4 regions of the Peribacillus asahii genome follow, and region 4 is predicted to be linked to each of the others. Evidence: riboswitches for the same ligand, from Rfam matches in the RefSeq annotation. Region 4 holds a riboswitch; each other region holds the start of a gene.

Region 1 (7,947 bases), 1.7 Mb from region 4:
TTTTAGGTTATTTAAAAGCTCTAAAATGAGCGTTTGATTGACCATATCCAGGCTGCTCACTGGCTCATCTAATACGATTAACTTCGGCTTTAGAGACAGCGCACGTGCAATGTTAATTCGCTGGAGCTGACCGCCGCTGAATTCATGTGGGTATTTTATTAAATCCCTTTTGTTTAGACCAACGTGTTCAAGTAGTTCTATAATTGAGCGTTTTTGTTCCGTAGCAGAAAGCTTCTCATAATTTCTGAGTGGCTCGGCAATAATCTGTTCGGCTGTCATGCGCGGATTCACTGATGAATACGAATCTTGAAACACAACCTGCAAATCACGGCGTAACTGGTGCTTTAATTTTTTATCAATTGTATAAAGGTCATGTCCCATAAATTGTACAGATCCTTGTGTTGTTTTTTCTATACCAAGCATAATTTTCCCAATCGTACTTTTCCCAGCGCCGCTTGAACCAAGCATTGCAAAGCAACTGCCTTCGTCAATTGAGAATGAAATATCGTTTAATACAGTACGTTTATGATGGGGCTTAAACATTGAATTCGTCTTATAAGTGTGAGAAATTTGTTTTACGTCAAGAAGACTCATATGAAACCTCCCTTGTAGATGGGTTTATGTGTAAAGTAGGGCGTGCATCAAGCAATTGCTTTGTATATGCATGCTGTGGTGAATCGAATAAATCAAATACATTTGCTTGCTCTACAAGATGACCATTCTGCATAACCGCGACGTAATCAGCCATTTCTGAGATAACAGTTTATTTGGAGCGCTAAAAAAACTTTCTTTTACGAGTTTAAGAGAAAAGGGCTTGAACTCTATTTTCGTTTCTTCAAATGGTGTTCTAAATTGTAGAAGTAGTGGTAGCAGCGCAAGAATGATGACCAATACATAAATGGCTTGCATATCCGACCATAAATACAGGGCTAGTGCAGGTCCGTACAATCCTGGTAGCACCGTAGAAAGTGAATACATGGCCATCCCTTGTCCACGATCCTTATCTCGTAAAATATCTGTAATCCCGATTTGCATCGACATAGAGAAGAAGGCTGTGACCACACCTTGGAGTGATCGAACAGCATACAAGCTATCCACTTCTAACCAGACATACAATACTAGTGCTAGTGCATGAACAATGAGTAACGTCCACATCACTTTTTTAACACCATATTTAGCAATCATTTGTCCAGCAAATGGGCGTAAGAACATACAAACAAACATGTAGAGCCCCATCATGATTCCAATCTCAGAGGTTTTAAAGCCATAATGCTCTGCCTGTAGAGGGAAAATTACAGTCAATACGGAATTAGCTGTAAAGAATAGCATCGATAGCAAATAGAGCTGGATCATTTTGAAGCTTATAGGTTTTACGTTCAACGGCTGCTCCTCACCTATTTCCCCTGATACTTGTATAGTTCCTCTTATTGAATTTTTGCTTCACTATTATCGATTCTCCTCTCTATTTCTTCACATCCCCATGCAATAAAAAACAGCTCCTACACAAGGTAGTAGCTGTGAAAACGATTCTATGTAAAAGTACATATTTGTACAAGTCATGCAAGTGTTCTAACATCTCCCTATCCTCCGTAGGTTTTTTCGATGTTGTAAATCACTGGCAGGTCTCCTGACTTATGATTATCACTAAACTACACCTTCCCGTCATTCGACAGTGGTTATTTGTAGGTAGCTCTCATTTACAGTTGCGGGACAGTACCGGACTTTCACCGGTTTCCCTTTTAAGCCAGATTAAACAATCTGGCACCAGCATTACATAATATTCGATTATGGAGTGCTATATCACACTTCACATATGTGTCAAGGTTTTCTAGTTGTTCCTTTAACACCAATATTTCCACTTACCGCGCTATAGCTTGGCGATCTAGACATTACTTCTGAAAAAACTGACTAAAATATCTAGTGTAATCAAAAGTTTCTTACTAGTTATTCTGTGGGTAATCCTGATTGCGGTCTTAAAACAAGAAAAATAGATGAAACATTTGCTGCTCTTAAGAGAATGGTCGATATCGCTAAGATCTTGAGGGAGCGTTACAAGCAAGAAGTTTTGAATGTGATTAACTAAGTTCGCATTCCAGTCTCCTTTAAAGAAGCTAATTCGAACAAGGTGATGGATGGATTCTTTTTGATTTTGGGCAAATTTCGCCTTTAGGTGAAGTTGCCTTTTTTTATCTATTATCACTGTAATGCTACTAACAGTTCTTATGTATTATGTTTCATTCCAAAAAACATCAGGATCATAATTTGATATAGCATAAATTTGCAATAACGAATATAATTTGTGATAGGTAAACTTTTTTTGATTTCATTTCCATGAAGTGAATATTTCCATTTTGAGAGAACATGTGTAATTTCTTTCTTATTTACTGTATTTCGTTTATAGATAGGGTTAGTGGCTGAATTTATCAAAAATTACTTAAGGTTGAAACTAATAAAATATAATAGTTTACAAATGATTTTCACTTAATCATGTTCAAGCTAGATAAGCTTTATATTTCATTATGAAGATAAAGAAAAATTTCATATGGTATTGGAATGGGTGTATTCGTTTAATTGCGAATACTTAAATGGGAAGCCGGTGCAAAATCCGGCACGGTCCCGCCGCTGTAAAGGGGAGTCCTATGTATAAGAGCCACTGGATAATATCCGGGAAGGCGCATAGAGATGATGAACCTAAGTCAGAAGACCTGCCCGTTCTAGAAATGCTGTTAAACCTACGGGAGATAGGGAGGTATTAGAGTGCTATGAAGACGAACTTGTTCTGAAGCTATAGGCATTTCTGACCTGATAAATTCTGGTTAGGAATGCTTTTTTTGTAGTTTATATTTTATCGAATAATTAAAATTTGTAATTGAAGGTGAGAAAATATGCTTTTAAAAAGATCTAATTTATTTCGTTCATTTGTTGGACTACTAGTAATGTTCACAATCTTTGTTGCTGGTTGCAGCAACACAACAAAAGATCAAGAAAATGCGTCAGATAAAGAAAAAACAAAAGTTGTTACTTTTTCTTGGCCGGGAGATATTGGTGACTTAAATCCACATACTTATTTTCCAAATGAATTTTTTTCCCAGGCTATGGTATACGAACCTCTTGTTTATTACGGTGAAGGTGGAGAAATTCAGCCTTGGTTAGCAGAGAGCTGGGATATATCGAAAGATGGAAAAGAATATGTATTCCATTTGAGAAAAGATGTTCAATTTTCTGATGGTTCGCCATTTAATGCTGAAATCGTTAAGAAAAACTTTGATACGGTTTTAGATAATCGTAAACAACATGAATGGGTGGAATTAATTAATCAAATTAAAAGTACAGAAGTAGTCGATGAATATACATTTAAACTTACTTTAAATAACTCGTATTATCCGACTCTTCAAGAACTAACTTATGTCAGACCTTTGAGATTTGTGGGCGAAGCTGCTTTTCCTGACAGTCAAAATACATTTAAGGACGGACTCAAGTCGCCGATTGGTACTGGTCCATGGGTATTGACCGAATATAAGAAAAATGAGTTTGCTGTATTCGAAAGAAACGAACAGTATTGGGATACTAAACCTAAAGTAGATAAGGTAGTTGTTAAAGTTATTACGGACGGCGAGTCTAGAGTATTAGCTTTTGAGAAAAAGGAACTTGATTTTATTTTTGGTAACGGCGTCATCAGCCAAGATTCATTCCAATTCTTGAAGAATTCTGGAAAATATGAAACCAAATTGTCAGAACCTACAGCTACAAGAACGCTGCTTTTTAACACAAATAACGAAGCTACTAAAGATCGTAAAGTTCGGTTAGCTCTCAACCATGCTTTTAATAAACAGGCTGTTATCGATAATATTTTTTATGGTATGGAAGAAAAGGCTGATACTTTATTTCCACCTGTTTTGGATTACACAAAGATTAATGTAGATCCTTATGAATATGATGCCGCAAAAGCAGAACAGTTATTGGATGAGGCTGGATGGAAAAAGGTAGAAGGGAAACCATTTAGAGAAAAAGACGGAAAAGAGTTGCAACTGGAACTTCTATTTAATAGTACAGACAACATTCAAAAGTCAATCGCAGAATTTGTTCAAGGTGATTTTAGAAAACTAGGGATAGATATTAAATTGATTAGTCAGGAAACAAATACTTTTTGGACAACCGCATTTGAAGGTAAGTATGATTTATTATTTACATCAACATGGGCTGTACCGTTTGACCCGCATTCTTATTTAGCTGCTATTACGACAGATTCGGAAAATGGAAGTCCAGATTACACTGCTTTACTAGGGTTACCTAAAAAGAAGGAACTAGATCAAAAAATTAAGAAAGTATTATTAACTACAGACGAAAAAGAGAGAAAAATGTTATATACAGATATTTTAACGACCTTGCATGAACAAGCTGTTTACTTACCAATATCTTATCAGTCTAATGTAGCCGTGTATCATAAAAATATTAGCGGGGTAGATTTTTTACCTCAAGAAGTTGAGGTGCCTTTAACTTCAATTGATGTTAAATAAATTGAGTATAATTAAAAACAACTTAAGGAGTACTACATGGGTTGGTTTATTGTTAAGCGTCTCACAAGTTTAATTCCAATAGTATTAGGAATCTCATTCATCACTTTTATCCTGATTTATTTAATTCCTGGAGATCCAGCAGTAGCCTACTTAAGGATGTCTAATATTCCACCTACGGATGAGGCCGTAACAGCCCTTCGAGTTGAGCTTGGATTAAATGAGCCATTATATATCCAGTATTTAGAATGGTTGGGGAAAGTGTTGCAATTGGATTTAGGAATGTCCTATGTATCCAAAAATGCTGTATGGGACGAGATATTGTTGCATTTATTTCCAACGATTCAATTAACAGGTGCTTCGCTTATCTTTATTGTTGTTATTAGTCTACCTATAGGAATAATTTCGGCTATTTACAAGGGGAAATTTGTTGATCAGTTTAGTAGAATAGTTGCCTTTGTAAGTGTCTCTATGCCTTCCTTTTGGTTTGGATTTCTTTTGATCTATTTATTATCTGTGAAATTAGATTTATTTCCTGTATTGGGGAGGGGAACTTTGGCTCATCTAGTGCTTCCCTCCTTAACGCTTGCTTTTGGTTATATAGGTACGTATATGCGATTGCTTCGGGCTAGTATGCTGGAAAACTTGAATGAGCCATTTGTTATGTATGCTAGAGCAAGAGGCTTGCGTCAAAGGTTAATCGTTAGCAGGCATGTTTTAAAAAAGTCCTTATTGCCTGTGATAACTGGACTTGGGATGAGTTTAGGGAACATGCTAGGCGGAGCGGTAATTGTTGAAACAATTTTTGCTTGGCCTGGCATGGGACAATTATTTGTCACATCTATTCTAAATCAAGATTATCCAATGATTCAGGGGTGTGTATTATTTATGAGCGTGATTTTTGTGGTCTGTAATCTTCTTGTGGATATTATGTATTCTTTCCTGGATCCCCGTATACGATGGGAAGGGGAGAAATAAGAGTGTTACAAGACGTGAAACGAAAGCTGTTATTACATAAGCTCATGATGATTAGCAGCATGATTATTTTATTCATGATGGTATTGGCTCTTTTTGCTCCTTTTTTTGCTCCTAATGATCCGAACTTGATTGATATTACGCAGAAACTGCAAGGACCTTCCTCCCAGTTTCCATTAGGTACTGATCATTTAGGGAGATGTATATTGTCTCGATTAATCTATGGAACACAAATCTCATTGGGAACAGCATTCCTTGTCATGGGATTAACGATGATGATAAGTATCCCGCTTGGTATTTATGCGGGTTTTAGAGGCGGTAAGGTTGATTATTTCTTCATGAGACTATGTGATACTCTCATGGCATTCCCAAGCTTTCTTCTATCCTTAGCTTTAATTGGAGTCCTAGGAACGAGTCTTAGTAATTTGATTTTGGCCATGGTGCTCGTTCAATGGGTTTTTTATGCTCGTGTTATTCGAGGGATGGTTCTTAGTGTAAAGAAGCAAAACTTTGTCTTAGCAGCTAAAATATGCGGGACACCAAGGCTCATTATTGTCATTAAACATATTTTACCTACCATTATCTCTCAAGTTATTGTATTAGTCTTTATGGACATAGGGGGAGTTATTTTATCTATTTCTGGCCTATCCTTTCTAGGCCTGGGCATACAGCCGCCGGAGGCAGAATGGGGAATGATGATTAATGATAGTAAGCCATTTTTTAGAAATAATCCTTCATTGATGCTGTACCCGGGGATGATGATCTTCATCGTTGTGATTGCTTTTAACTTGTTTGGGGAGGCCTTAAGGGATGCTCTAGACCTAAAAAAGGAATAGAAGGGAAGATGGCTTCTCCTCTTTTAACCGTAAAAAATTTGAATGTAGTCGTATCAACACCCCGTGGTTGTCATATTGAACTTGTAAAACCTTATTAAATCAATACTTTGACTGTTATTTCGCCCCCCGGACACGGGGCTCTAATCTTATCTACTTAAGTTTAAAAGATAATAAAGAGGATTATTAAAGTTATCAATTGTAATTTAATTTCGAAAATAAGGGAACTCTGCTCAATGTTGGAATTACTTTTATTGGTAATATTCAGCACTTACAATAACATGAATAATGATATGATTAGAACTAAAAAATTTTAAGGTCTGTATCCCCTTGCCTCCGATAACGTATTTTTTATCAATCGTAGTCAAAAACGTATTCAAAGAAATTTATAACAGACAAAATAGCCTTTTAAATGCTGGTATGACGTAATTTCCTATACAAACAGGTTCGGCTCACTGAGGTTCGAACCTGTTTGTATAGGTGATGTGTATCCTACGCTTAAAGCCCCCACTGATACAAGTTTCACTTTATAAAAAAGAATAAAACACAGGGAAACAGAGAGCGATTATAATACCAGCAATTGCCATCGCGACTCCAGCTACTGCTCCGGTGAATTCACTTTCTTGGGCAGCGTGAGCAGTACCAAGACCGTGGGCAATTGTTCCGTATGCAATCCCGCGAGCAAAAGGCATTGTGATATGGCACTTATCCATAATCCAAGGAGCAATCATTGTACCAAGAATGCCTGTTATAAGTACAAAGGCGGCCGCTAAATTTGCGTCCCCTTCATATAACGACATAATCTCAACGGCAATTGGGACCGTAACTGATTTTACAGCGAGTGCTTGAATCAGGTTTAAACCGAAAGAGAAAAGTTTAGCAATGGTGATGGCGATACATAAAGTGACGGCCAAGCCAAGAATAATGCCACTAATCGCTGGAATGGCATATTTTGCGACAATCGCACGATTTTTATAAAGTGGTACAGCTAAAGCGACTGTTGCGGGTCCGAGAAAATATGTGATGATGTCTTTCGCTACTACATAGTCTTCGAAATGTAAGTTGCTGATAAGTAAGGTTGATATGATAGCAACCGTACATAAAAAAACAGGTGTTGTCAGAGGTGATGGATATTTCATATATATTTTCTTTGCTAATATGTACGCAATAATGGTGATGCTGATGCTATAGATGGTGATGAACGTTTCCATGCTGTTTGACTTCTCCTTTCTGTGCAAGCTTTTGTACGGTTAATGCAGAGACGATAAAACCAACGATTAGACTGATGCCCAGAACAAGTGCTAAAGCCCATCCATAGCGGAAGAATAAAGCACCTAATGTCATTAAGCTAACGGCAATCGGGATAAAGAAAAAAGCGAGATGCTTGACAAAGAAGCTAGCTGTGAAATCCACCCATTCCAGCTTTATGACATTTGTTTGAAGCAGGATAAATAATAAGAGTATCCCAATAACGTTTCCAGGAATGGGTAAATGGAAGAAATCTGTGCATAAGTAACCAATTTTACAAATGGTAATAAGCACTATCAGTTGAATGATAAAAAGAAATCCTTTTTTCATCATAATTGAAACAAATCCTTTCGATTTTTTTGGAAAAATGTTCAAGT
Region 2 (7,947 bases), 380 kb from region 4:
CTTGGACGCAAAGATGGTGTTGCGACAATCGGAGCTAACAACACTCCACTTAAAGGTCTTCCGGCAACATTGATGAAAGAAGCAAGTAACATTCGTTACATGTCTCACATTAAAGCGTTGTATACTTACGCCTATTAATTTGGAGATATGTTAAGATAATCACAATCCCTATTTCGATTTTTTGGAATAGGGGTTTTTATTGTTCATAAGTTTTATAAAAAAATCCAGCTATATTGCGATTTAGGTTCATATAATAATGATGAATAAAGGGTACACCTATATATTTGCTAACATTCTATTTTTCTCGTTGTTTTTCGTCAATTTCTTGATAATTATTTACTTTGCCATTGCTAAAAACATCAATACTGGTAAAATCAGAGAGAGGAAGATTTCTTGCCTTCGTGCAATCTAAATTGCTGCATACAAAACTTTTTATATAACTAGCGCTTGAGAGAACTGATATTTTAATGTGTTTATTTATTAGAATTATATAAGGGGAAGAGTAACAAATGGAAAGAAAGAGAAAACTGAATTATAAGAGGGTCTTTATTGCGCTAATCGGTTGTTGTATGTTAATAGGAATAGCTAGTTATTTGATTAATTCAAAGGCTCAAGCGGTAAAAAGTATGGATAACAAATATTCGGATGTAGAGATGAAAATGTTACTCAAAGATAGTACATATGGAGGTTATTCGGTTAGTTATCCATTCTTCGAAATGAACATAATTGATGAAACGTTGAAAAATTATGTAACAGAGAGAATTTCTCAATACGAGAAAGAGTTGAGTGGGAAAAATTCCTCACAAAAGGAAACTTCCGAGTTAAGTATTACTTATGATATCGTCCATTATAGTAAACAAACAGTGACGATTGTGTTTGAAGAATATAAGCAAATTGATAAACAGGATGGTTATATAGACCTACAGACGTTTAACTTCGATATTCCACTACAAAAGTCCCTTTCATTGGAGGATATTTTTAAGGAAAAATCAGATTACTTATCTATATTATCTACTATTTCTTATGCACAACTAAAGAAAAATCAAGACATTGCTGCTTCAATGCATACTTTAAAAGACGGAACTAAGCCGATAAAAGAGAATTTTCGTCATTTTAGTATATTAGAAGATACAATCGTGTTGTATTTCAGACCTAATCAAGTTGCTCCTGATCATTTAGGCGTACAAACAATTGCTATTAAAAAGAACGTCTTTAAAAATGATCTTCTGGATACATATCAAAATAATAAGGCTAATAAAAATAAAATTAAAGAAATTCAGCCGCCAAATGCTGTGGCAGAGCTTCCTAAAAGAGAAATGAATATTGATCCAAATAAAAAAGTCATTGCTCTTACATTTGACGATGGCCCGAATACAAGTACGACTACGACCATTTTAAAGGCATTAAAAAAATACGATAGCCATGCGACATTTTTTGTGCTGGGAAGTCGAGTGAAATATTATCCGGATATGATTACAGAGATGTTAGAGGGTGGAAATGAGGTAGGAAACCATTCATGGGACCATCCACAATTAACAAGGTTAAATAAGAAGCAAGTGACAAGTCAAATTGAAGAAACCCAATCTATTATTAAAAAAGTGAGTGGATATGAACCCATCCATATGCGCCCGCCATATGGAGCAACAAATAAAAAAATTACTAAGTATTTTAAGAAAATGGATGTAATCTTATGGGATATTGATCCAGAGGATTGGGAAGTTCGTAATAAAGATAAGATTGTAAAACGAGTAATGGCTCAAGCAGAGGATGGAAAAGTTGTTCTCATGCACGATATTTATCAATCAAGTGCAGAGGCTGCTGTTGAAATTATTAAACGACTTAATAAGCAAGGCTATCAATTAGTAACGATTTCGGAATTACAGGAAATCCAGAAATTAAGAAAAGCAGATTAGTATAATCTAAATTAGTTTTCTGCTAGGATTACATCTCATTTAGTTAGCAGAATGATTTTTAGCTTCTGCTCATAGGAAAACAATGTCTTGTACGAGCGAGGGGCCTTCCTATACCAGTTTAACAACTTGAATATATATAGTAAAAAGCATATGCTTGGTCTTACATGAGAACAAGCATATGTTTTTTATTTTTCCAGCGAGTGGTTAAGCTTCTCATAGATAGTTAATAGTTGTTGTCGCTCTTCTTCTGATAATGTTTCGAATAAATTTGTGCGTAATGTCTTTCCTGTTTCATGTGCTATCTGAACCATTTCAACGCCCTTATTTGTAATCGCTAAATAAATAATTCTTCGGTCCTCATCATCAACAACTCGTGTGGCCAATTCTTTTTGTACGAGTTTTTCAGATAAGTGAGTTAAAGAGGGAGGAGTTAATCCTAAAGCTCTTGCGATATCTGATGGCCGGCTTTTTCCATTTTCTTTAAGATAATTTAGTACGAGAATATGGGAAATCCCTAGGTTCTCTTTGAACATTTTATTCCATTTAATAATCATATTATTCGTTAATTGATCCATCATATGAATCAATTCAAAGATTGTTTGTTTTGTCATCTCTTATCACCCCTTTCTTTTATTTAATGGCTCTGTTATAGGTCGTTGTATAATCAACAATATTGTTTAACAAAGCCTATTTAATAGGAAAAGCCCCTTTGTATTTAAGGGGTCTATTACGATACTTGACATCCAGTAAAGCTCCCTGTCGAAACAGGAAGTGCATGCGGAAAAGGTTCGTACGACCATATAATTAATTTTATTGAGCAGAAAAGCCGCCGTCAATAATTAATTCTGACCAGTGATATAAGACGATTTATCAGGTGCTAAAAATAATGCTGCATTTGCAATATCTTCCGGATGACCTAATCGTTGAAGGGGAGTTGCTTGAACTAAACGGTTTAGAAGTTCTTTTGATGTTTCTAACGATTTTGTCATAGGTGTTTCAATAATTCCAGGGAATAGGGCGTTTACACGTATTCCTTGATAACCAAAAGTTGTTGCAGCTGCCTTAGATACAGCACGTACTGCACCTTTAGACGCTGAGTAATGATTAAAGCCTTGACCGATTTGAGCTGTATAAGAAGAGATATTAATGATTGAGCCTTTCCTTTGCGCTGCCATATAAGGAGTAACATGTTTCATGCCGGCAAATGGACCAAATCCATTAATGTCCATCATTTTTTCCCAATCATTAATGTCAATCTCTTGGTAAGGTTTTTCTGAAGAAATCCCTGCGTTGTTCACGAGAATATCAATTTTCCCGAAACGTTCGTTTACTTCTTTCGTTAAAGCTTCCCAATCAGCCTCCGAAGCTACATTTAATTTCATTCCATACACATTTTCTTTTTGACTTGCTTTTTCCAGTGCAGCTTCGTTAATATCAGCGGCAATGACGATTGCCCCTTCTTGGCTGAATAAATCAACCATGCGTTCTCCAATACCTGATGCTCCACCTGTTATAATAGCCACTTTATTATCTAATCTTCCCATGCTAAATTCCTCCTTAACGTAATTTAATAGTACCGCCATCTACCATAAGTGTTTGTCCAGTCATATAATCTGAATCGCTGCCGGCTAAGAAAACAGCTACTCGACCGATATCTTATTCTGGGTCACCAAGACGACGAAGCGGAATTTTGTTAATCATTGCATCGTATAATGTTGGATCATTTTCACGCCATTGTTGAACGCCCGGAGTAAGCGCAATAGGTGAGATTAAATTGACGTTAATTCCATCTGGGCCCCATTCGTTTGCGGCAACACGAGAAATTCCGCGGATCGCTTCTTTTGCGGCTGCATAAGAAGTTTGTGTAGGTTGTCCATCAATTCCGGCACCTGAAGCAAAGTTAATCACTTTACCTTTAGATTTCTTTAATTCAGGGTAAGCAGCCTGCATAAAATGGAATGTAGGATAGAATCCAGTTCCGAAAGAAAGATTAAAATGTTCCATTGTTGTTTCATTGAAAAGCATCTGTCTTGATACATGTGCATTATTAACTAGAATGTCTAGTTTTCCATTGACAATCGTTAATTATATAACTATTATTTTTAATTAGAATATAAGTGTTTGAAATAACAGAATGTTAAAAATTTCATATGTAGAAAATAGGTGCACAATGAAGCTTTAGGAAGTTTCGTTTGCTTAATAGGGAAGTCGGTTTAATTCCGACACGGACCCGCCACTGTGTAGGGAAACAGTATGATATGCTGTGAGCTTTCAGAAAAACCACTGGGGTAACACCTGGGAAGGATTGAGAGTGAATGCCCTGAGTCAGGAGACCTACCTATTTGAACATCACTGTTAGACCTACGGGATTTTTAGGGAGGTGGTTAGTGTGCTGATAATCACAAGTCTGTACGTATATCATCTATGGATGATTATAGGTGTAGATTCCCTATTTTTATCATTAAAAGCATTTCTGACCTCTTTATATAGTCAGAAATGCTTTTTTGTTTTTAATCATTTTATAGGGGGAAGAACATGTTGAAGAATTGGAATAGGAAACGAAACTTAGGATTATGGATGGTTCTTGCTTTATGCTTTCTAGCACTTATAGGATGTGCTGGAAATGATGAAACATCAACAGACAAAGGTACTAATGAAGAAGATTCAAACCAAAAAGCAACCTTAGCTTTTTCGTGGAGTCCAGCAAGCCTTGACCCACATGGTAGTGATAGCTGGGAAGTTATGCGCTCTGGAACAGCGGAAACATTAATTAAATTAAATGAAGAATTGGAGCCTACAACTTGGCTGGCAAAATCATGGAAACAAGAAAATGACACAACATGGTTATTTCAATTGCAAAAAAATGTAAGTTTTCATAATGGGAAAGTAATGGATGCTACAAGCGTAAAAGACTCATTACAGCGTTCTATCGATAAAAACCCAAAAGCGAAAGATTTATTACAAATTAAATCGATGGAAGCCGTGTCAGATACTGAGTTGAAAATTGAAACTACACAACCGAATGCGGCTTTAATTGCGCATTTAGCTGACCCAGCAACAATCATCGTAGATGTAGCAACAATTAATGATAAAGATAGCTATCCTGCCTTTACAGGGGCATTTAAAATTAAACAATTTAATCAAGATCAATCACTTATTGTTGAACGATATGAAGATTATTGGGGCGAGAAAGCATTATTATCTGAAGTGACAATTAAATTTATTTCTGATGCTAATACGCGACTAATGGCTTTACAATCTGGAGATGTAGACGGGGCAACCGATATTTCTGTTGATCATATTGATGTTTTAGAGAAGAATAAAAAATTTGAAGTGTTAACCGCTACATCATTAAGAACACATATGCTGATGTACAATATGGAATCTCCTCTATTTAAAGAGTTAGCATTGAGGAAAGTGGTTGATATGTTGATTCCACGTGAAGAGATTGTGAATTCAGTCATGAAAGGACAAGGGTCTGTAGCCCATAGTACATTTTCTCCTGTCTTGCCATTTGGCAAAGTGGAAAATAAAGAAGAAACAGAATCTGTTAATCAGTTAATGCAGCAAGAAGGTTGGAAGAAAAATTCTGAGGGCATGTGGGAAAAAGAAGGAAAGACATTTGAAGCGACATTATTAACGTTTCCACAGCGTCCAGAATTAACAGTAATGGCAGAAGTAATTCAAAATAAATTATTAGCTGAAGGAATGAAAATCAATATTCGTCAAGTAGAGAATATTGATGATACATTAGCGAATGAGGATTGGGATTTATCAATGTACAGCATGTTAACAGCACATACAGGTGACCCACAATACTTCTTAGAAATATTTTATCAATCTAATAGTGAATCAAATGTGAGTAAGTATGTGTCTCTTTCGGTTGATAAAATGATTAATCAGTTAAGTCAAACAACGGATTTGGAGAAGCGCAATCAATTAGCTATTCAAATACAAGAGGAAATTAATAAAGATATTCCACAGTCATTTATTGTTTTCCCGAATACGGTATTTGCTGTTAGAGACGGTTTAAAAGGATTTGTTGCTCATCCGATTGAGTATTACTATAATCATTCACAAATTGATGTGGAATAGTGTAGATGATTAAGTTTTTCATAGAACATTTGATTCAATTAGTTTTTGTTGTTTTTTGCGTCGCTACGCTTACTTTTTTACTACTAAGAGTATCGCCTGGAGACCCGGCTACGATTATGTTAAAAGTGAATGATGTTCCTGCATCAAAAGAAGCACTAGACTCATTACGCTCGGAGCTAGGATTAACAGAATCTATAGGGAGTCAATATGTCCAATGGATCAAGGAGGTTTTCACTGGGCAATGGGGAAACTCCTATGTTTCTAAAGAGCCCGTCGTTGATGAACTATTCGAAAGGTTACCGGCTACTTTAGAACTAGCGTGTGCTGGTTTATTGATTATGCTAGTGATTACTCTCAGTTTAGGAATTTCAACAGCTATCTATTCAGCAGGGATATTAGATAGAATCGGCAGACTTATGGCTCTTTTCGGGTCTGCGGTTCCTTCTTTTTGGTTAGGATTTCTATTCATTTATTTATTTTCTGTGCAATATGGCTGGCTTCCTTCTATGGGAAATGGCACTTGGCAGCATCTCGTGTTACCAGCGCTAACACTGGGGTTAGGATTAGGAACCGTGTATGCTCGAGTGTTACGGACAAGTATGTTGGATATGATGAACCAAAATTTTGTGAAAGCGGCTAGAGCAAGGGGCATGTCCAAGAGACGAATATTAGTTTTTCAAGTGCTCAAGCATGCTTTTTTACCAATTGTGACGATGATAGGGACAAGTTTTGCTTTTATGCTAGGTGGAAGTATTATTGTAGAATCTATTTTCTCATGGCCAGGTCTAGGACGATATATTATTGAGTCAATTAATATGCGAGATTATCCAGTTATTCAAGGGTATGTTATTTTTGCATCTATTCTATTTGTTTGTATTCATACGGTTGTAGATTTTATTTATGTTCTAGTAGATCCGCGCTTAAGGGTTAGTTAGAAGGGAATGTATTCATGCAAAAGATGTTATATCGATTAGATATAAACGTAATAGTAGGAAGCGGGGTGCTTATACTAATCCTTTTTATTGGAATCTTTGCTCCTTGGATTGCTCCTCACGACCCTGTAAATGTAAATTTAGCTAATAGATTATCTTCTCCAAGTTGGATGTATCCATTTGGTACGGATCATTTAGGACGTTGTATATTATCAAGGGTTATTTACGGAGCTAGAATAAGTATGACAGCTGCTTTTCTTATTATTATTTTTACTTTAATAATTAGTATTCCAATTGGGCTAGTAACAGGATATGTACGTGGTCGAACAGATCATATTTTTATGCGAGTAATTGATAGTATGCTAGCTATTCCTGATATTGTTCTCACAATTGCAATTGTTGGTGTCCTAGGACCTGGATTTATTAATATGATTATTGCGATCATAATCGTTCGTTGGGCAAACTATGTTCGCTTTATTAGGAGTCTGGTGATTAAGATTTGTAAAGAGGACTATCTATTATCGGCGCGCATGTCAGGAAATTCACATCGGCGTATTATGCAACGTTATATTCTTCCGCAAATCTTTGTATCTGTTCTTGTTTTTAGTGCATTGGATATGGGGAAAATCGTGCTGGCTATTGCGGGACTTTCTTTTTTAGGGTTAGGAATCCAACCTCCAACACCTGAATGGGGAGCGATGTTACATGATGCAACGTCTTATTTTCAAATTGCTCCACATGTGATGATTTTTCCGGGGATGGCTATTTTATTTTTCGTATTAGCATGTCAATTAATTAGCGACAGATTTAGAAAATTAGATTCTACTACTCTTAAAGAGGTGTAAGATGAAGAAGAATATAGATCCCTTACTAAGTATCGAACATGTAAAAATTTCTTGTCAGAATGAAGGAAAGTGGGAAACGATTGTCGATGATATGTCGTTTCAATTATTTAGGGGGGAAATGCTTGCTATTACCGGTCCAAGCGGCTGTGGAAAAAGTTTAAC
Region 3 (7,947 bases), 2.2 Mb from region 4:
GGGACTAAATGTGGTGTCTGTTTAGAAATTGCCGCTCAGGCAGTAGTTGATTTTAACAACGGAAAAACGGTAAAAGAAATACGAGAAGCGATTGATCAACAATATGAAGAAGGATATGCAAAGCCAACGGATACGCCGGAAGTGTAAAATTATTATTAATTTAGTAAAAAATGCATTGAAAAAAATAGGGAAAAACTGTAATATAAGTACATCATAAATCGAAAGGGTGACCGTAGGACGATGATTAACTAATCCTGTTTTGAAGAATAGATTCGTTATATAATACGAAGTTATTTTTGAATGGGATTAGTCTGTACTTTAAAAAAATCATTGAAGTTGTAGTACATGGTGTACTACGTCTTTTTCCATGGTTTTAGACGACCTTCTATCCAAAAATAACGGATGGGAGGTTTTTTGTTGTCTCCCATAATCATTAATAGAAAAGGGGACTGTTATGTCACAATTATTGAAAAATCGATTTGTTCAAGCGATTTTCCTATCCGCTTTGTTTCTTCAAATAGGCATTTGGGTGAGGAATTTTGCGATTTTGTTATTTATTATGGAAAAAACAAATGGAAATGCTTTTGCTGTTTCCATGATCTCTGTTGCTGAATTTGCTCCGATTTTTATTTTTTCTTTTATTGGCGGGACATTTGCTGATCGTTGGCGGCCAAAAAGAACGATGGTATGGTGTGATATATTAAGTGCTATTTCGGTTTTTGCGGTAGTTCTCACACTAGTGTTTGGTTCTTGGCATATTGTCTTTTTTGCTACATTGATTTCGTCGATTTTATCGCAGTTTTCTCAGCCGTCGGGGATGAAACTATTTAAGATGCATTTAAGCCCGGAATTGCTGCAGTCAGCGATGTCGATTTACCAAACGATTTTTGCTGTCTTTATGGTGCTTGGGCCTGTTCTTGGTACGATGATTTTCCAACAATTTGGAATCGTTGTGTCGATGGTTGTTACAGGAATAGCCTTTCTTCTTTCTGCAGTGATGCTTCTATTCATTCCAGCTGACCATAAAACAGAGGATGAACAAAAAGCTACAACGTTACTTGAAGATATGAAAAGCGGAATTCGTTATGTTCTTGCTAAAAAGGAATTGAAGCTACTTGGAATTTGTTTTATGGCTGCAGGACTTGCAATCGGACTTATTCAACCTTTAGCCGTTTTTCTTGTAACAGAACGATTAGAGTTAGCAAAAGAAAATTTACAATGGCTGTTAATGGTGAATGGAATTGGAATGATATTGGGGGGAGCGGCTTCTGTTATATTCTCTAAATCTCTTCTTCCGCAAAAGCTTTTAGTAATCGGGATGCTAGCCAATGCAATTGGGATGAGTGTGATTGGCTTTTCAACAGACCTTACATTAACTCTTGTCGCTGAATTTGTGAACGGATTTTTCCTCCCATGTATTCAAGTCGGCATTAATACGATGATTTTACAAAACACAAAATCAGAATTTATTGGAAGAGTGAACGGTACGTTAAGTCCGCTTTTCTCTGGAGCGATGGTGTTAACAATGAGTACTGCTGGTATTTTAAAAGAAATGTTTTCAATTATTATGATCTTTGAAGTAGCAGCGATTCTATTTATTATCGGGCTTTTGTTTATTCTACCAATCTATAACATGCAAGCATCAGAGAATGTTGAAGGAATGTTATCAAAAGAGTAAAATCTTGACTTATTATATGAGTCATGGTAATTTAGTTTCGGATAACAATAGTATTAGACATATTATCTAAACGCCATATTGGTGCTTCCATGTGGAAGAGAATAGGGAAATCGGTAAAACGATGCGGAGCCCGCCACTGTAGTTGAGGAGTCGCTGTCATAGCCACCGGATTATTTCCGGGAAGGGACAGACTGACGTTGAATCAGAGCCAGGAGACCTGCCAGTATTGGATGTTCTGAGATTTGGCAAATTCTCAGCCTATTTAGGCTGGGAATTTTTTTATTGTCTAAAAATTGGAGGGATTAGTATGAATAAGTTAAGTGAAGAAGAAAAAAGTGGAGTCTATAAAGCGATTTTTAATCGAAGAGATATTCGGACCTTTTTACAAACACCAATTCCGGATGAAACATTATATAAACTATTAGAAGCGGCTCACAGTGGCCCATCAGTTGGATTTATGCAGCCATGGAATTTTATCATTATTAAAGATGACGAAACAAAGAAAAAGCTAGCTGCGATCGTTGAAAAAGAACGACGCGCACTCGCCATTCATTATGAAGGAACGGACCGCGAGTTAACCTTTTTAGATTTGAAAATTGCCGGAATTCTTGAAGCACCTGTCACAATTTGTGTAACATGTAACCCATTCAGTGCCGGTGACCATGTACTAGGAAGAAACTCGATTCCAGAAACGGATTTAATGTCCACAAGCTGTGCCATCCAAAACATGTGGCTTGCTGCCTATGCAGAAGGACTAGCAATGGGCTGGGTGAGCTTTTATAAAAAAGCTGATGTCAGAACGATTTTGAATATTCCCTATCATGTGGACCCAATCGCCTTACTTTCCGTTGGTTATACGGAAAATTATCCAGATCGACCTTTGCTAGAGATCTACAATTGGGAAAAGCGGCAACAATTGGATGGATTGATTTTTGAGGGGGAGTGGGGAGGTCGCTCTAAATAAGTCAATGACTATGTATTTTGTAAATAGATAAGTGTATTTATAATGATATTCGTTGAAAGTTTAAGAGGGGAATCCTGTTGACTTTGAATAACTATTGCTTTTAAAAAAATTGCGAACCTCCATCAATGTAGTGTATACAGGGGGGTTCGCGAATATCTTTCTTTATAAAACAACCATACCAACTTATCCCCACTACGGCATAGTATCCTCCTTAGTTAGAAGATGAGGATTGAAACTGATAAGTCTGTACAAAAATCCCGTCTCCCTCCAACCATTCAGCGATAAAAACATCTTTATAATCTGAAATATTTTGTGATGAGAGTTGCACCTTTAACCAATGTTCATCAAATCCTAAATCTTTTAGTTCATCCCACAGTACTTCCCCATCACGAATGAGCGTAACAGGAACGTAAACAGGTGTCCCTGAAAGATTGAAATCCTGCAATGTTGTTTTCTTTCTGATACTGTGGTTTTTTTAAAATGCTAATAGAACCGTTCGCCTCTAAATAACAAAAGGCGACTTCTCGAATCGAAAAGGTTTCACTTTGCCGAAGTAAGCTTTGTAACTGATTAATATTCATCCGATTTTTCCTCAACTCTTCTCGGTCAACCACTCTATTTTTAATAAGAGCAGATGGTTTTCCTTCAAAAAGGCCACGAAACCATAAAGATTTTTGTCCAAGATATTCGACTATAAAGAGCAAAATTCCCCATAATACCATGGAGTATATAACATAAAGAATCCCAATTTGATGATCGTATAAGGCGTTGCCTAGTAATTCTCCTAATACTATAGCGGAAATAAAAGTGAAAGGTGTAATTTGATTAATAATTTTCTTGCCAACGAATTTGATGATTATAAAAAGCAGAAAAAATCCCGCAATCAGTTCTATTGTTAAATGCATGATTTTCATGCTATACATACTCCAATCTTTAAACATGATGATAACATTCCTATTTATCTCCAAATCGTAGCTGTTATAATACGAACTTTTTGTAAAAAAAACCATAAAAAGGGTATTGATATATGAATTTTCGAAATAGTCATGCTAATATAAAAGTATATTTCAAATATTTGGGAGAGGGGTACTCGTATGAACATTCAAGATTCAATTGCCATTGTAACGGGTGGAGCTTCTGGTCTTGGGAAGGCGACGGTACAACATATTGTGGAAAATGGCGGAAAGGCCGTCATTCTTGATCTTTTTGAAGAGAATGGTGCGCAACTTGCTAAGCAGTATGGTGAGTCCGTTTTGTTTGTGAAAACCGATGTAACGAAGGAAGAGGACGTTCAAAGAGCTGTCGACCAAGCCGTTCAGCGATTTGGGCAGATTAATACTGTTGTCAATTGTGCGGGGATTGCTATTGCAAAAAAGGTTTTAAGTCGTCGAGGGATTCATGAATTGGAAGCGTTCTCAAAAGTGATTTCTGTTAATTTAATTGGCACGTTTAATGTGATTCGTTTGGCTGCAGAGAAAATGGCTCAAAATGAAGCAAATGAATCAGGAGAAAGAGGGGTTATTATTAACACCGCTTCAGTTGCTGCTTTTGAGGGCCAAATTGGACAAGTTGCATACAGTGCTTCAAAAGGTGGAGTCGCTGGGATGACGCTTCCGCTTGCCCGTGAATTTGCTTCAAATGGCATTCGTGTCGTATCGATTGCGCCAGGCTTATTCCACACACCGATGGTTGACGCGTTACCGGAAGAAGCGATGATTGCTTTAGGAAAAACGGTACCATTCCCATCTCGTCTTGGTTATCCAGAAGAATATGCGAAATTAGCAGAAAGCATTATAACGAATCCGATGCTGAATGGGGAAACGATTCGTTTAGATGGCGCGATTCGCATGCAGCCGTAGACAAAATGATGATGTTGCCTAGAGGAGGACTGACAGTTGAAGCATCCATATTTAACAGATGATCATGTTATTTTTCGACAATCATTGCGTAAGTTTTTAGAAAAAGAGGCTGTTCCTTTTTATGAACAATGGGAAGAAGATCGAATCATTCCACGTTCATTTTGGAAAAAGCTTGGGGAACAAGGATTTTTAGCTCCAGATTTACCAGAAGAGTATGGTGGTTCAGATGTGGATTGGGGCTTTTCTGTTGTGGTCAATGAAGAGCTTGAACGAGTTGGTTCGAGTTTAATTGGCGTAGGTTTGCATAACGATATCGTCGTTCCGTATATTTCTGCTTATGGAACTAGAGCACAAAAATCGCGTTGGCTGCCAAAATGTACGACAGGAGAATGTATTACTGCGATTGCGATGACGGAACCGGGAGCAGGATCGGATCTTGCTAGTATTAAAACAACAGCTGTCTTAGATGGCAATCATTATATTGTGAACGGGCAAAAAACATTTATTACAAATGGAATTCATGCAGATTTAGTGATTGTCGCTTGTAAAACCGATCCAAACGCAGTTCCTAAGCATAAAGGGGTTAGCTTATTAGCGATTGAAAGGGATACGCCAGGTTTTTCAAGAGGCAGAAAATTAAACAAAGTTGGTCTACATAGTCAAGATACAGCAGAGTTGATCTTCGAAGATTGTCGTGTGCCAAAAGAAAATTTAATTGGTGTAGAAGGCAAAGGTTTTACTTATTTAATGGAGAAATTGCAACAAGAGCGGCTTGTTGTTGCAATTTGTGCGCAAGCAGCATCAGAGGATATGCTTCAAGAGACGATTGAATATGTGAAAAGTCGCGAAGCGTTTGGAAAGTCCATTAGCAAGTTTCAAAATACCCAATTTAAAATTGCTGAAATGGCAACAGAAATTAAAATGGGAAGAGCCTTTCTCGACCAATTAATCGCAAAGCATATCGCTGGTGAACATGTAGTAACCGAGGTATCTATGGCTAAATGGAAATTAACAGAGATGGCTCGAAACATTTCAACTGCCTGTATGCAGCTTCACGGTGGATATGGATATATGGAAGAATACAAGATTGCTAGACGCTATCGAGATATTCCTGTAGCCAGTATCTATGCCGGTACAAATGAAATTATGAAAACAATCATTGCCAAAAATCTAGGGTTGTAACCGTTTAGAGGGGGAAGTAGGATGCGCGAAGTGGTCATTGTTGAAGGAGTACGTACACCAGTTGGAAGAAGAAATGGGGTTTTTAGAGATATTCGTCCAGATGATTTAGCTGCAGAAGTGTTGAAGAAGTTAGTGGAGAAGACAGGCATTGATGCAGCGATAATCGATGATGTCATTCTCGGTTGTGTCTCACAAGCAGGAGAGCAAGCGGGTGATATTGCGCGCGTTGCTTCGTTAATTGCGGGATATCCGATTGAAGTTCCAGGTGTAACGCTGGACCGCCAATGTGGATCTAGTCAACAAGCTGTTCACTTTGCCGCTCAAGCGATTCTTGCCGGCGATATGGATGTAATAGTTGCAGGCGGAGTAGAAAATATGTCGCGCGTACCAATCGGTTCGAACTACCAAGGTACTAAAACAAGTCAAAAATATTTAGACAAGTATGAAGTGATTCATCAAGGGCTTTCTGCGGAGCGGATTGCTGAGAAATGGGGAATCACTCGTGAAGAATGTGACCAATTATCTGTAGAAAGTCATGAGCGCGCTCTTCGTGCACAACGTGAAGGATATTTTGAACGAGAAATCATCCCGATTGTTGGAAGTGATAAAGAAGGAAATCTAACCGAAGTGAGGGAAGATTCCGGTCCACGACCAGGAACGACGCTTGAAGTGTTAGCCGGGTTAAAAACGGTGTTTAAAGAAGATGGTGTTATTCATGCGGGAAATTCAAGCCAAATTAGTGATGGTGCAGCTGCGTTACTTTTAATGGAACGAAAGAAAGCAGAGGAGCTTGGCCTAAAGCCTCGTTTTAAAGTACACACTCGCGTTGTTGTTGGTTCAGATCCAACCCTGATGTTAACGGGTCCGATTCCAGCAACTCAGAAAGTATTAGAGAAATCAGGACTTTCCATAGACGATATCGATGTGTTTGAAGTGAATGAAGCATTTGCGCCCGTTGTGTTAGCTTGGTTAAAAGAAACAGGAGCTGATCCGAAAAAAGTGAATCCAAATGGTGGGGCGATTGCGCTCGGTCATCCGCTTGGAGGCAGCGGTGCTCGTTTAATGGTGACGCTTATGCATGAACTAGAACGTACAGGTGGAAGATATGGGCTGCAAACAATGTGTGAAGGCCACGGTATGGCAAATGCAACGATTATTGAAAGACTAGATTGATCATTTATTTATATTGAAGGAGGGAAAAAGGATATGTCCAAAACGATTAGCGAGATTTTCGAAAAGACAGTAAACACATTCCCTAACAAAGAAGCACTATACGATGTCAGAAGAAATAGACGCTTCACCTTCAAAGAATGGAACAATCAAGTAGATGCCTTGGCCAGAGCTTTAAAGAAGGAAGGAGTTAAAAAGGGAGATCGGGTGTCAACGTATCTTTATAATAATGAAGAGTTAGCAACCGCTTTCTTTGCTTGTGCTAAAATTGGAGCGGTATTTAATCCAATTAATTTTCGTCTAATGGCTGAGGAAGTTGCTTGCATTCTACAAGATGCCGAGCCAAAAGTAGTCTTATTTGAACAATCGTTAGAATCGGTTGTTTCTGCATTAGAAGAGCGTTTTCCAACAATAGCATTTTGGTATATTGACGAAGATACTCCATCTTATGCAGCCAATTATCATGAAAAATTATCATCAGCCCCTAATCTAGTGCTAGATGAAACAGTAACAGAAGACGATTGGTATGCGATTATGTATACGAGTGGAACGACCGGAAGGTCAAAAGGAGTTGTTCATCTTCATAAAGAGATGGTTATCCAAAGCGATATTTTATCAAAGGCACAAAAGTTAGACAGTGATGATGTAGGCTTAATTACAGCTCCAATGTTTCATTGTGCTGAGCTGCATTGTGCTTTTTTGCCGAGAATTCGGGCCGGCGCTAAAAATGTCATTTTACATCAATTTAAGCCAAACACGGTATTAGAACTGGTTGAAAAAGAAAAAATTTCAAAGCTTTTTGCCGCTCCAACGATGTGGAATATGCTGCTGCAGGAAGAGTTATCAAAGTATGATTTACGCAGCTTAAAAATAGGTTTATATGGTGCAGCTCCGATGGCACCAACGCTTGTACTCGCTTGCCAAGAAAAGTTAGGTATCCAGCTTGTTCAAGCATATGGAATGACCGAAATGGGACCGGCCATTACATTGCTGCTCGAAGATGACCAAGTAAGAAAGGCGGGGGCAGCAGGTCAAGTCTGTTCTGAGCATGAACTGATTATTGTGCGTCCAAATGAAGATGGTCCTTCGGATCC
Region 4 (7,947 bases):
CGTACAAGAGGAGTCGGTCTTGTTCATGACGAAAGAATGCATCAGTTTATTGGATCGCCGGAAAATCAAAAGGTAGTAGGGACAATTTTTATTGGGTATCCAAAAGCCGATCAAGAAGTGCCAGCGACGAAACGAACTCCTTATACCGAAAAAACCGTTTGGCTCTAAATCATGAGGAAAAGAGGAGATTGAGATGGCACGCCAAGGATTATTTTTGATTTATACAGGTGAGGGAAAAGGAAAAACAACGGCCTCACTTGGTGTGACGCTTCGGGCAATTGGTCGAGGAATGAACGTGAAATACTTGCAGTTTATTAAATCGCCAGAACGCACATATGGCGAGGCATTGGCACTTCGGAAGTTAGGTGTCGAAATGGAGCAATTGGGCATCGGGTTTACATGGACGAAAACACCAGAAGAACATCGGGCAGCCCTAAAGCAGGCTTGGGTAAAAGCGAAAGAAGCACTACAAAATCCTGAAATAGATTTGCTTGTATTAGATGAACTAAACAATGCATTAGCGATTTCTACATTTCCAATCGATGATGTCCTACCGCTTGCAGAAGTGGTGGAAGCGATTCGTAACCGCCCCTCTCATATGCATCTCGTTGTAACAGGGAGAAGTGCAGCGAACGAATTAATCGAGCTTGCTGATCTTGTGTCTACAATCGATGCGACGAAACATTACTATGAAAACGGAATTCCTGCTGTAAAAGGATTAGAATTTTAAAGAAGCGAGGTATGTTTATGACTGCAAAAGCAATTATGATTCAAGGGACATCCTCTGATGTAGGGAAAAGTGTCATTTGTACAGCCTTCTGCCGAATTTTTTCTAATGATGGATTACGCGTTGTGCCCTTTAAATCACAAAACATGGCGCTGAATTCATTCGTGACATCAGATGGCGGTGAGATTGGACGAGCGCAAGGCGTTCAAGCGGAAGCAGCACGTGTCGTGGCGACAACCGATATGAACCCTATTTTATTAAAACCAAAGCAAGATATGGTGTCAGAAGTGATTGTTCATGGTAGACACTTTTTAGATATGGATGCAAGAAGCTATCGTAACAACTTTGTCCAAGAAGCGATGCCAATCGTGGAACAATCCGTTCGTAAGCTGCAACAATCCTATGATGTAATCGTTTTGGAAGGGGCAGGCAGTCCAGCAGAAATTAATTTGAAAGATCGAGATATTGCTAATATGCGAATGGCTCATTTGGCAGATGCAGCGGTTATTTTAGTTGCTGATATCGACCGCGGAGGCGTATTTGCTTCTATTGTCGGAACGCTGGCACTCTTAGATGAAGCGGAAAGAAAGCGTGTTAAAGGCATTATTATTAATAAATTCCGTGGTATGCGTGAACTGCTGGATGACGGAATCCGTTGGGTTGAACAGGAAACAGGCATCCCAGTCCTCGGTGTTGTTCCATATATTGATGTCAATATTGAAGCAGAAGATTCCCTTGCCCTTTCTTCATTACGTTTTAAAAAACCAAAGCAAAATGAATTTGCTATCGATGTAGCGATGATTCGTCTGCCGCGTATTTCTAACTTTACGGATGTGGATCCACTTTTTGATGAACCGGATGTTGGTGTGCGCCTCGTTAGTTCATTAAAAGAGCTTGGCGAACCAGATCTATTAATTATTCCGGGTACGAAAAATACAATCGGTGACTTAGCGTGGTTGAAAGAGGAAGGATTTGACCGGGCCATTTGTGAACTTCATGCAAAAGGAAAGCGAGTTATTGGTATATGTGGCGGTTTTCAAATGCTAGGATGTGAACTACTAGATCCTGATGCAGTAGAAGGCAGTGGTGAAAGTGCGATTGGCCTTTCTTTGCTTCCAGTGAAGACCGTTTTTAATAAAGAAAAGAAAACAAAGCAAATGACAGGTCGTCTTGTTCAAGCAATCGGATTAGGTGAGATGACACTTTCAGGTTTTGAAATTCACCTTGGAAGAACAAAAATTGATGCTGCCAAAGCAAGTCCTTTTTTATTATTAGAAGATGGCCGCGAGGATGGCGCCGTATCGAGTGATGGGCTTGTCATCGGTACATATTTTCATGGCGTGTTCCATAATCGTCAGTTTACGAGAGAGCTAGTTAATCAAATTCGTAAACAAAAAGGGTTGCCGGAAGTACAGGAAACGGTTAAATCGGATGCTGAGAGACGAGAAGAAGCCTATAATTTGCTTGCGAATCATGTAAAGCAACATATGGATATGGAACGTGTGTATCAGTTAATAAATCCTGAATTTTCCTTCAAATCATAAAAAAGATTATCTCTTACCCGTCTTTAGTGTATAATCAAGCATAATGAACTATACATATGAAACGGATAAGGTGTCTACATTGACTTAAAAGGGAAGTTGGTGAAAATCCAACGCGGTCCCGCCACTGTTATTAGAAGTTTGCAACGAATGCCACTGTATATTTATGGGAAGGTGTTGTAAACGGTTTCTAAAAGCCAGGAGACCTGCCATATTCGAACACTTATGCACCTACGCGGATAGGGAAGTGTATGGCGGATATCCATTTATACATATAGCCATGCAAACACCTCTGATCCTGTAGGAGGTGTTTTTTCTATGTTCAAAAAAGAAAAATGGGGGATAAGCATGAAAAAATTATCTAGTTTGTCAGCTGTGTTAGTACTTTCGGTAGGTCTTATGGCAGGATGTGGTGATTCTTCTAAAGAAGAAAATGCTTCAACTTCTAAAGGGAATGAACCAACTGCTACTCAAGCTTTTCCGGTGACAATTAAGGATGCTGCAGGTGAAGAAGTGACAATTGAAAAAGAGCCGAAAAAAATTGTTTCCCTTATTCCGAGCAACACAGAAATTGTTTTTGAACTAGGGGCAGGTGACAATGTTGTCGGTGTTTCAGATAACGATAATTATCCAAAAGAAGTAGAGAAGATTGAGAAAATCGGCGGCATGGAGATGAATACGGAGAAGGTAATTGCAATGGAGCCGGATTTAGTGCTGGCTCATGCCTCTAATGCTCATAATGGAAGCGAAGGAATTAAACAATTAAAAGAAGTAGGTATTCCAGTACTAGTCGTTAATGATTCACAAAACTTTGAACAGGTCTATGAATCCATTGAAATGATTGGTCAAGCAACAGGTGAAAACGAAGCAGCAGAAGAACTTGTTCAAGATATGCAGGAAGATTTAAAGGAGATTGAAGAAAAAGCGAAGGCTGTGACAGAGCAGGACCGTAAGAAAGTGTTGATTGAAGTGTCGCCAGCACCTGAAATTTACTCTCCGGGTAAAAATACATTTATGAATGAAATGCTGCAAATCATTGGAGCAGATAATGTAGCAGGAGATCTTGAAGGCTGGGCTAAAATTGATGAAGAATCAATGATTGCTGCTAATCCAGATGTAATCGTTACGACTTATGGATACTACACAGAAGACCCAGTTGCTCAAGTGAAAAGCCGCAACGGGTGGGAAGATGTTACAGCGATTAAACAGGAACAGATCTATGATGTGCATTCTGATTTAGTTACTCGTTCTGGCCCACGTTTAGTAGAGGGAGTAGAGGAACTTGCTGAAGCAATCTATCCGGAAATCTTTAACTAATAATAAACCTTTAGCTTATATTATTGCCGTTAGTTTTCTACTATTCTCGATGATGGTAGGGATTTCAATTGGTTCAGTTTCGGTTCCTTTTCTCACATTATTTCAGATATTAGGTAAGGAAGTATTTCATTTACCCATTGCAGCACAACCAGATACGATGTTTACGAATATTGTCATGAATATTCGCTTGCCGCGTGTGTTGTTAGCGGGCTTAGTAGGGGCATCTCTCGCTATTGCGGGAGCTGCCTTTCAAGGTTTGTTGCGCAACCCGCTTGCCGATCCATATACATTAGGGGTCTCTTCAGGCGCATCTGTTGGAGCCGTTGCGACGATTTTTCTTGGACTTTCTATACCTGTTTTAGGTAGCTTTACACTTCCGATATTGAGCGTAATCTTTTCGGTCGTCACGATTTTTTGTGTACTTCTTTTTGCTAAAAAAATGGATCGATCGATGAAGGTTGAAACGATTATTTTAACAGGGATTATTTTTAGTTCATTTTTAAGTGCGTTCATTTCGCTCATGATTGCGTTAACAGGTGAGGAATTACGTCAAATTATCGGCTGGCTCATGGGGAGTGTGTCGATGCGCGGTTGGAACTATATTGTAATTATCCTGCCGTTTTTCGTTATCGGTTCACTGATTTTAATGATGAATACTCAGGAACTAAATGCCATGACATTTGGGGAAAATCGGGCGAAGCATTTAGGTGTGAATGTACAAAGACGGAAGTTAACTATTTTAATAGCAGGTTCTGTTTTAACCGGAGCTGCTGTTGCTGTATCAGGGACGATTGGCTTTGTTGGTCTCGTTATTCCTCATATTATTCGGCAAATTTGGGGACCGGATCATAAACATTTATTGCCGTTATCGTTACTCATCGGCAGTGGTTTTTTAATATTAGCTGATTTAGTCGCAAGGATGGTTATATCACCATCTGAATTGCCAATTGGCGTTATTACGTCTTTAATTGGTGCGCCGGCATTTGCTTTAATTTTACTAAAAAGAAGAAGGCAAGGGGAGAGATAAGATGCTTGAAGTAACGGGGTTATCGGGTGGGTATTATAATCACCCTGTCTTAGATTCGGTTTCTTTTACGGTAAATAAAGGGGAGTTGTTTGGAATACTCGGCCCAAATGGAAGCGGAAAAACAACACTCCTAAGCATGTTAAGCGGCGTGTTAGCTTATGAAGCCGGTACAATTAAAATTAAAGGCAAAAGTCTAAAGGAATATTCAGCAAAGCAATTAGCACAAGTGATTGCCGTTTTACCACAGCATTCTTCGCTTGCGTTTTCTTATACGGTGAAAGAAACCGTTTCACTCGGTCGATATGCCCATCAAAAAGGTCTATTTCATTCATGGTCAGACGAAGATGAAGCCGTTGTTCAGAAAGTAATGGAACAGACAGGGGTAGCCGATTTTAGCGATTATCAGTTTGAACAGTTATCTGGGGGAGAACGACAACGTGTATTGTTAGCCCAAGCACTTGCTCAAGAACCAGAAATTTTATTTCTAGATGAACCAACGAATCATCTCGATCTTTCCTATCAAAAAGGGCTGCTCGATTTAATGAAAAAGATGGCGATGGAGTATGAGCTAACGGTCATTGCTATTTTTCATGATTTAAATTTAGCTGGTTTATATTGTGCTCGTTTAATGCTGCTTGAAAAAGGCCAAGTAAGGGTAAACGACATTCCAAATGAGGTGCTAAAGCAAGAACGAATTCAGCAAGTATATCGAACAGAGATTGAAAAGCATCCACATCCAGCGATTCCAAGACCGCAAATGTTTATTGTCCCCGATCAGCATGATTCAGAGAAAGAATCATGTGTGATTAATGGGGAATATTTAAAGGTTTCAGATGAAATGATTCAATTACATGCCCCGATTCCATTGCGGACGATGTCTTCAGGAGTGACAGGTTCTGGAACTGGATGGCATCAGGCATTTGTGAATCGTCATGTGTCTCATACATATAGTTGTGAGAATCATGTAGAAGAAATGACGGATTATTTACGAAGTTATGGATTTGAACCGAGTGAAACAGTTGGCATGATGACAGCTGTTTTTTTAGAAGCGGTGTCTTATCGGTTTTTACAGGGAGAAAACTTCTCAATCTTTGTCGTTGTGACGGCGGGAGTCGGGAACGCAGTTGATGCTTCGCTTGCTGATCAACATTCAGATGCGCCAAGGCCAGGAACGATTAATACGTGGATATTTATCAACGGTCACGTAGCTGAAGAAGCATTCATTCATAGCATTGTCACGGCAACAGAAGCGAAAGTAAAAGCCTTACATGAACTTGGCGTGAAAGATCCAGTTACAAATACCTGGGCAACAGGAACATCAACAGATAGTATATTAATCGCCGCTACACAGCGAGGAGAGAGGCTTCAATATGCGGGTACAATTACGCCGCTCGGAAAGCTGATTAGTCGAGGTGTATACGATTGTACGGTTGAAGCAATTGAAAGAAATGAGCGGGTGAAGCGAACATGATACTAACTCATCTATATGCTATTACATTGGCGTTTTTCCTCGATGTATTGATTGGGGATCCTCCTAAGTGGCCGCATCCAGTCAAATGGATAGGGACGCTTATTAGCCGATTAGATCAAAAGTTAAATACAGGTCATTATAAGAAACAAAAAGGCATGGTCATGCTAGTGATTGTTTTGCTGCTAGCATTTGGATTAACGGTTGCGATTACCTATTTGGCTTATCAATTACATATGATTGCAGGAATCATTGTGGAAGCGATTTTAATTTTTACAACGATTGCTCAAAAAAGTCTTCGTCAGGCAGGGATGGACGTATTTCGTCCGCTTGTAGAGGGAGATATGTCAGAAGCTCGTTTAAAGCTTTCTTATATTGTTGGTCGTGATACGGATCAGCTGGATGAAGGTGAAATTGTTCGCGGAACGGTTGAAACAGTCGCCGAAAATACGAGTGACGGCATTACGGCTCCTTTATTTTGGGCTCTTATTGGCGGGGCTCCGCTAGCGATGGTGTACCGAGCGATTAATACATGCGATTCGATGGTTGGTTATCGCAATGATAAATACGGAGAGTTCGGCTGGGCATCTGCTAAGTTAGATGATGTTGTGAACTGGATACCGAGTCGACTAACAGGTTTTTTAATGCTGCTCGGTTATCCGTCACGCTATCATCAGTGGAAAAGGCGCTGGTTGATATTATGGGCAGATGCAAAGCGTCATCCAAGTCCAAATAGCGGATGGACAGAAGCGGCAGTGGCTTCTCTTTTAGGTATTCAATTGGGCGGTCGTAATGTGTATAAAGGCGTGGTTTCTTATCGTGCAAAAATGGGGCAGCCTCTTGTTCCATTAAAAGCCATTCATATTCGTAAGACAATCTCTATTATGCATTTCGCGTCGGTGCTTTTCTTAATACTGCTTTGGTTAGGGGGCTTGATTTATTATGGCATTACCAACTCATGGAGCTAATCCGCATTACTTATATGAAGCGCTTGGAATGGACATGCCTTCATCCTATGTCGACTTTAGCGCGAACATTAATCCTCTAGGCCCTCCTTCTAGCTTACAAGAGCATTGGTCTCGTCTGTTTAACAGCATGATCCATTATCCAGATCCGCATGCTGTGGAGTTGACAAAACTTTTAGCTTATAAAGAGCAGCTTTCGGAACATTCTATTCTGGTTGGGAATGGCGGTGCAGAAATGATTACCCTTGTTGCGCGTTTGTTAGCGGGCAAGAAGGTGCTGATTATTCAGCCTGCTTTTGCTGAATATGCAGAAAGCTGTCACGCTGCGGGCTGTGATGTGAGTTTTTATCAGCTGCAAGAACCGAATTGGGAGTTACATATCGAGTCATTGCGTCCGTATTTGCAAAAAAATGATGCTGTTTTTTTATGTACACCGAATAATCCTACAGGTATTTCCTTCGCGAGAGAATCGGTTCGTGAACTCATTGTGGAATGTGAACAAGCGAACTGTATGGTTGTCATTGATGAGGCATTTTATGATTTTACAGAAGATTCTTTTACCTATGCACCACTTCTTGCTCAATATAAGCATGTTATGATTTTACGTTCGTTAACGAAAATTTTTGCCATTCCAGGTTTACGTTTAGGCTATTTATTAGCAGATGCAGAAATGATTCAGCAATTAAAACCGTATAAACCGCATTGGAGTGTTAATGCTATTGCACTAGAGGCAGGGAAGCTCTGTCTTACTGAAGAGATATACGTAGAGAAAACGAGGGCGTATATCCATGAGCAAAAACAGAAACTATTTTCGTTTTTTGAAGAATATGAGTTTGATGTTTCTGATAGTTCCATTAACTTTTACCTATTAAAAGATTCAAAAGTTAAAGATTCAACGGCGA

The links. A riboswitch is a leader RNA that binds a small molecule or an ion and turns the genes downstream of it on or off. The one in region 4 is predicted to bind cobalamin.
Region 1: linked by a shared signal. The riboswitch ahead of nikA (nickel ABC transporter substrate-binding protein) and the one ahead of BAOM_RS22965 (ABC transporter substrate-binding protein) in region 4 are both predicted to bind cobalamin.
Region 2: linked by a shared signal. The riboswitch ahead of BAOM_RS21175 (ABC transporter substrate-binding protein) and the one ahead of BAOM_RS22965 (ABC transporter substrate-binding protein) in region 4 are both predicted to bind cobalamin.
Region 3: linked by a shared signal. The riboswitch ahead of bluB (5,6-dimethylbenzimidazole synthase) and the one ahead of BAOM_RS22965 (ABC transporter substrate-binding protein) in region 4 are both predicted to bind cobalamin.

What each region holds. Positions count from the first base shown of each region.
Region 1 covers NZ_CP026095.1:3,003,084-3,011,030, reverse strand. Annotated here, with positions in the region: gene nikE (nickel import ATP-binding protein NikE) at 1-594, opposite strand, end outside; partial or broken gene BAOM_RS25625 (hypothetical protein) at 581-760, opposite strand; gene BAOM_RS14735 (MFS transporter) at 706-1,353, opposite strand; cobalamin riboswitch at 1,601-1,782, opposite strand; partial or broken gene BAOM_RS25575 (hypothetical protein) at 1,958-2,083, shown strand; cobalamin riboswitch at 2,539-2,727, shown strand; gene nikA (nickel ABC transporter substrate-binding protein) at 2,886-4,517, shown strand; gene nikB (nickel ABC transporter permease) at 4,554-5,492, shown strand; gene nikC (nickel transporter permease) at 5,474-6,325, shown strand; gene BAOM_RS14710 (LrgB family protein) at 6,850-7,533, opposite strand; gene BAOM_RS14705 (CidA/LrgA family protein) at 7,508-7,903, opposite strand.
Region 2 covers NZ_CP026095.1:4,287,146-4,295,092, reverse strand. Annotated here, with positions in the region: gene BAOM_RS21200 (NAD(P)/FAD-dependent oxidoreductase) at 1-138, shown strand, start outside; gene BAOM_RS21195 (polysaccharide deacetylase family protein) at 510-1,913, shown strand; gene BAOM_RS21190 (MarR family winged helix-turn-helix transcriptional regulator) at 2,099-2,524, opposite strand; partial or broken gene BAOM_RS21185 (SDR family NAD(P)-dependent oxidoreductase) at 2,724-3,457, opposite strand; partial or broken gene BAOM_RS21180 (SDR family NAD(P)-dependent oxidoreductase) at 3,471-3,983, opposite strand; cobalamin riboswitch at 4,058-4,269, shown strand; gene BAOM_RS21175 (ABC transporter substrate-binding protein) at 4,449-6,008, shown strand; gene nikB (nickel ABC transporter permease) at 6,014-6,943, shown strand; gene nikC (nickel transporter permease) at 6,958-7,785, shown strand; gene BAOM_RS21160 (ATP-binding cassette domain-containing protein) at 7,787-7,947, shown strand, end outside.
Region 3 covers NZ_CP026095.1:1,991,193-1,999,139, forward strand. Annotated here, with positions in the region: gene BAOM_RS09645 (PCYCGC motif-containing (lipo)protein) at 1-147, shown strand, start outside; gene BAOM_RS09650 (MFS transporter) at 455-1,678, shown strand; cobalamin riboswitch at 1,741-1,917, shown strand; gene bluB (5,6-dimethylbenzimidazole synthase) at 1,986-2,642, shown strand; partial or broken gene BAOM_RS09660 (DUF421 domain-containing protein) at 2,854-3,556, opposite strand; gene BAOM_RS09665 (3-hydroxyacyl-CoA dehydrogenase) at 3,737-4,501, shown strand; gene BAOM_RS09670 (acyl-CoA dehydrogenase family protein) at 4,538-5,683, shown strand; gene BAOM_RS09675 (thiolase family protein) at 5,705-6,856, shown strand; gene BAOM_RS09680 (fatty acid--CoA ligase) at 6,890-7,947, shown strand, end outside.
Region 4 covers NZ_CP026095.1:4,665,800-4,673,746, reverse strand. Annotated here, with positions in the region: gene BAOM_RS22980 (nitroreductase family protein) at 1-168, shown strand, start outside; gene BAOM_RS22975 (cob(I)yrinic acid a,c-diamide adenosyltransferase) at 194-730, shown strand; gene BAOM_RS22970 (cobyric acid synthase) at 748-2,271, shown strand; cobalamin riboswitch at 2,323-2,496, shown strand; gene BAOM_RS22965 (ABC transporter substrate-binding protein) at 2,617-3,585, shown strand; gene BAOM_RS22960 (FecCD family ABC transporter permease) at 3,551-4,612, shown strand; gene BAOM_RS22955 (heme ABC transporter ATP-binding protein) at 4,614-6,083, shown strand; gene cbiB (adenosylcobinamide-phosphate synthase CbiB) at 6,080-7,048, shown strand; gene cobD (threonine-phosphate decarboxylase CobD) at 7,023-7,947, shown strand, end outside.